Regions from separate parts of the Lysinibacillus sp. ACHW1.5 genome, predicted to be linked through region 2. Evidence: a T-box and tRNA genes for the amino acid it is inferred to sense, from the RefSeq annotation. Region 2 holds a T-box; the other holds one or more tRNA genes.
The links. A T-box is a leader RNA that pairs with one kind of tRNA and senses whether it is charged. The one in region 2 lies ahead of ileS (isoleucine--tRNA ligase), so its partner is inferred to be a tRNA-Ile.
Positions count from the first base shown of each region.

Region 1: it has a tRNA-Ile gene. The T-box ahead of ileS (isoleucine--tRNA ligase) is inferred to sense a tRNA for this amino acid. The anticodon was not compared.

Region 1 is NZ_CP091777.1:3,527,809-3,530,183, reverse strand. Features, by position in the region: tRNA gene L6W14_RS17725 (tRNA-Met) at 13-86, shown strand; tRNA gene L6W14_RS17720 (tRNA-Ile) at 94-170, shown strand; tRNA gene L6W14_RS17715 (tRNA-Ser) at 186-278, shown strand; tRNA gene L6W14_RS17710 (tRNA-Met) at 332-406, shown strand; tRNA gene L6W14_RS17705 (tRNA-Asp) at 410-485, shown strand; tRNA gene L6W14_RS17700 (tRNA-Phe) at 544-619, shown strand; tRNA gene L6W14_RS17695 (tRNA-Gly) at 625-698, shown strand; tRNA gene L6W14_RS17690 (tRNA-Ile) at 700-776, shown strand; tRNA gene L6W14_RS17685 (tRNA-Asn) at 781-857, shown strand; tRNA gene L6W14_RS17680 (tRNA-Ser) at 869-959, shown strand; tRNA gene L6W14_RS17675 (tRNA-Glu) at 962-1,033, shown strand; gene L6W14_RS17670 (VOC family protein) at 1,093-1,509, opposite strand; gene nadA (quinolinate synthase NadA) at 1,673-2,375, opposite strand, start outside.
Region 2 is NZ_CP091777.1:2,361,466-2,363,840, forward strand. Features, by position in the region: gene ileS (isoleucine--tRNA ligase) at 1-1,383, opposite strand, end outside; T-box leader at 1,445-1,683, opposite strand; gene L6W14_RS11645 (DUF3221 domain-containing protein) at 1,849-2,375, opposite strand, start outside.

The DNA of each region.
Region 1 (2,375 bases), 1.2 Mb from region 2:
TATAAAGATCCTGGCGGCGTAGCTCAGCTGGCTAGAGCGTACGGTTCATACCCGTAAGGTCGGGGGTTCGATCCCCTCTGCCGCCATCTTAAAGGACCTTTAGCTCAGTTGGTTAGAGCAGACGGCTCATAACCGTCCGGTCGCAGGTTCGAGTCCTGCAAGGTCCACCATTTATATATTGTAACGGAGGTATACCCAAGTCTGGCTGAAGGGATCGGTCTTGAAAACCGACAGGCGGGTAACACCGCGCGGGGGTTCGAATCCCTCTACCTCCTCCAGTTTTAAATTTTTATAAATGGTGCTTTAAAAACTCGAAACAACATAAAATTATCGCGGGGTGGAGCAGTGGTAGCTCGTCGGGCTCATAACCCGAAGGTCGTTGGTTCAAATCCGGCCCCCGCAACCAAAAGGTCCCGTGGTGTAGCGGTTAACATGCCTGCCTGTCACGCAGGAGATCGCCGGTTCGATCCCGGTCGGGACCGCCATTTTTAAAATAAAAGTCATGAGAAGCAAAAGAGTGAGAAAGCTTAGCATGGACGAAATGGGTCAGTAGCTCAGTTGGTAGAGCATTAGATTGAAGCTCTAAGTGTCGGCGGTTCGATTCCGTCCTGACCCACCATTTATGCGGGTGTAGTTTAATGGTAAAACCTCAGCCTTCCAAGCTGATGTCGTGGGTTCGATTCCCATCACCCGCTCCAAGGGCCTATAGCTCAGCTGGTTAGAGCGCACGCCTGATAAGCGTGAGGTCGATGGTTCGAGTCCATTTAGGCCCACCATTATTCCGAAGTAGCTCAGTTGGTAGTAGCACCTGACTGTTAATCAGGTTGTCGCAGGTTCGAGTCCTGCCTTCGGAGCCATTTTTTATTTTGGGGAAGTACTCAAGAGGCTGAAGAGGCGCCCCTGCTAAGGGTGTAGGTCGGGTAACCGGCGCGAGGGTTCAAATCCCTCCTTCTCCGCCATGGGCCCGTTGGTCAAGTGGTTAAGACACCGCCCTTTCACGGCGGTAACACGGGTTCGAATCCCGTACGGGTCATACTAGAAACAGTAGATGCAATTGCATCTACTGTTTTTTGATATTCATAGATACAAAATTTACTCTTGATTCAATGCATTTTCATCCATATAAACTACTTCCCAGATATGTCCATCTACATCCTGAAAACCCCAACCATACATAAATCCGTGATCTTGTGGTTCACTATAAGGTTTACCACCAGAGGCAAGTGCCTTATTCACTAATTGATCTACTTGTTCTCGGTTTTCAGCAGAGAGACATAAGATTGCTTCTGCAGAAGTAGTAGTATCTGTAACTTCTTTCTTACTAAATCCTTTAAATCGTTCTTCAACCATTATTAATACGAAGATATTTTCACTAATAATCATTGAGGCTGTTGTTTCATCACTGAATTGTTGATTGAACGCAAAACCTAATTCCTTAAAAAAACTGATAGATTTGTTTAGATCTTTTACTGGTAAATTGATAAAGATATTTTTCGATTGAAAAGCCATTTAGTATCACCTCCAAATTGACAGTATCATGGAGCATAAAGTCGTGTCAATTATAGCAATACAGGCGAAAATGAAGCCATCAGCACTATTGAAAGTAGGTGTTATGTCAAAAAAAACAGAAAGGTTATATCTTCAACCTTTCTGTTTAAAAAGCTTTAACTATTTATCCTCTGGCTAGCATTCTTTCAAGTGAACTAAGTGCTTCAGAAGTAGTATGTTCATCTACTTGTATACGGTTATGAGGTTGACCCTGATCAATACTTTCTAAGCTCCATAACAAATGTGGAAGGTCAATTCGATTCATTGTTAAACAAGGACAAAAGTTTTCATTTAAGGAGACAATATGTTTATCAGGATGCTGCTTAATAATGCGATTGACAAGGTTCATTTCTGTTCCAATTGCCCATGCAGATCCGCTTGGAGCTCGATTGATTGTATCAATAATGTATTTTGTGGAGCCTGCATCATCAGCCGCTGCTACCACTTCACGGCTGCACTCTGGGTGAACGATAATCCTCATAGTCGGGTGTTCTTTGCGAATAACCTCTGTATGTTGAACAGTAAAACCTTCGTGCACAGAGCAGTGACCCTTCCAAAGAATAACTTGGATATTTTCAAGAGGCTCTTTTGTTTCGAGCATGTTCTTATGTGGATTCCAAACAGCCATATTTTCAAGAGGTATACCTAAATCATAGGCAGTATTTCTTCCTAAATGTTGGTCAGGTAAAAAGAAGATACGCTGTTTTTGGGTAAAAGCCCATTGAACAAGTTCCTTTGCATTCGACGAAGTGACACAAGCACCACCATGTCTTCCAGTAAAGGCTTTAATAGCCGCAGTTGAATTAACATAGGTTAGAGGAATAATC
Region 2 (2,375 bases):
GCAATCCTGACAAATCCACACATTGAGTGGTGTTCCCCAATAACGATTACGACTAATATTCCAATCCACTAAGTTTTCTAGGAAGTTGCCAAATCGTCCATCCTTAATATGGCTAGGGTACCATGTCACCTGCTGATTATTTTGTAAAAGCTGCTCTTTTAATGCCGACATTTTGATAAACCAGCTATCTGTTGCATAGTACAATAATGGTGAGTCACAGCGCCAGCAATGCGGATAGCTATGCTCATATTTTTCTTTAGCAAATAAAAGCTCTTTTGCTGCAAGCATTTTAATGATATCGACATCACAATCTTTCACAAATCGTCCAACAAGCTCAGGTACCGCTTCTGTATAACAGCCTTTAAGATCAACTACATTGACAAAGGACAAGCCATGTTGCTGCACCGTTTTATAATCGTCCTCTCCATAAGCAGGTGCTATGTGTACAATTCCTGTTCCACTATGCTCTGTCACATAATCTGCCATGACAACTGCATGCCCTTTATCTACCTTTACATAAGAAAATGGTGGTTGATAGGAAACACCCGCAAACTCATGCCCATCATGCTCACTTACTATTTCTACAGGCTCTGTAAAAACCTTTGATAACAACGATTTGGCTAGTATATAGATGTTGTTTGCATGCCTTACACGGACATATCGAAGAGCAGGATTCATAGCCAAGGCTACATTGGCTGGTAATGTCCAAGGCGTCGTTGTCCAGCCTAAGATATATTCGTCTCGATCCTCTAGCTTAAACATTGCAGTAACGGATAAATCCTTAACATCCTTATAGCCCTGTGCCACTTCATGAGAGCTTAAGGAAGTTTGACAGCTAGGGCAATAAGGTGAAACGCGATGTCCTTTGTATAACAGTTTTTCCTTGTGAACATGGCTTAAAATATGCCACACAGATTCAATATAGTCATTACTTAATGTTAAGTAAGGATCATCCATGTCAAGCCAGTAGCCAAGCTGCTCTGTAAAAGTACGCCATTTTTGCTCATAGGTAAAAACGCTCTTCTTACATGCTTGAATAAATTGCTCCACCCCATAGTTCTCAATCTCCTGCTTTCCTGAGATTCCTAATGCCTTTTCTACCCCTAATTCCACAGGCAACCCATGTGTATCCCAACCTGCTTTGCGTTCAACTAAATAGCCTTGCATTGTTTTATAACGTGCCACCACATCTTTTATGGTTCTACCAAATGCATGGCCGACATGTGGTAAACCATTCGCTGTTGGGGGTCCCTCATAAAATACAAAGGGCTGCTGTTCAGCACGATTAATTACGGATTTTGCAAAGGTCCCTTCTTGCGCCCATAATGTACGAATCCTTATTTCTCGTTCAACCGTTGTTTCTTTCTTTTGTTCTTTCTGCATATTAGTTCCTCCTATACAAGTAAATTTGTATAAAAGGCATACAAAAAACCCCGTCCCAAGGAAAAGGGACGGGGTTAACCGCGAATACCACCCTAATTCTATTGACACGATGGCCAATAGCACTCAGCAACGTACAATCATACGTGTTCTTTTTAACGGTAGACACCCGGATTAGCTTACTCCATTCAGCTAATCTTCTCAGAGAGGATTTTCATATAACACCTGCACACCGACTTCCACCAAATGTCGGCTCTCTGTAGAACAAAGTGAAACACTACTCTTTCTCATCAACGAATTTGTATGCTTTTATTGTCCTTCATCTTAGCAAATTACCAATTGTCTGTCAACGGTGGACAATCTTAAAGAATTTCGTTGAGACAAGTGGCAATACTTTGATGGAGATCAGCATATTGTGGCTGCTGAATGATTTGAATCAAAAATGTTTTACTATTGAATAGCTTCTTGTTAGTGAGATTCCTTTACTATTACTATTTTCATCTCTACGATATCCTTATAATCAATGAATGGCTGAGCATCATCGTTCCCAATCGACTGTCTATACTGAACTTCTACTCGATCACCAACTGATAGTGTTTTCGGGACATCCACTAGAGGGAACCATGTACCATTACTGTGTTTTTGCACTAATTCATCGACAGATTTTTGACCAACCTCGCTAGCCAAGACGCCTGAGACAACTAAAAATTCATGTTCCTTAATCGCTAAGACGGTTCCACTTCTGATGAGCTTCATTTGGCTGTCCTTTTCAGGGATTTTATATTTTTTTCGTAAGGCGGCAATGTCTTTATGATAATGTTGTTCTAAATAATTCATGGCTTCTTGCTCGACAAGCCATGTACGAATGGGATTACTTACATCCTTATAATCGGCTTGACTTGCCTCCCATAATAAGTCAAATGTAGCCATTTTATAGGCAATTGGCTTGCCATAGTTCTCGATAAACCCTTCGTTTGTGACTTGCAACATTTGCA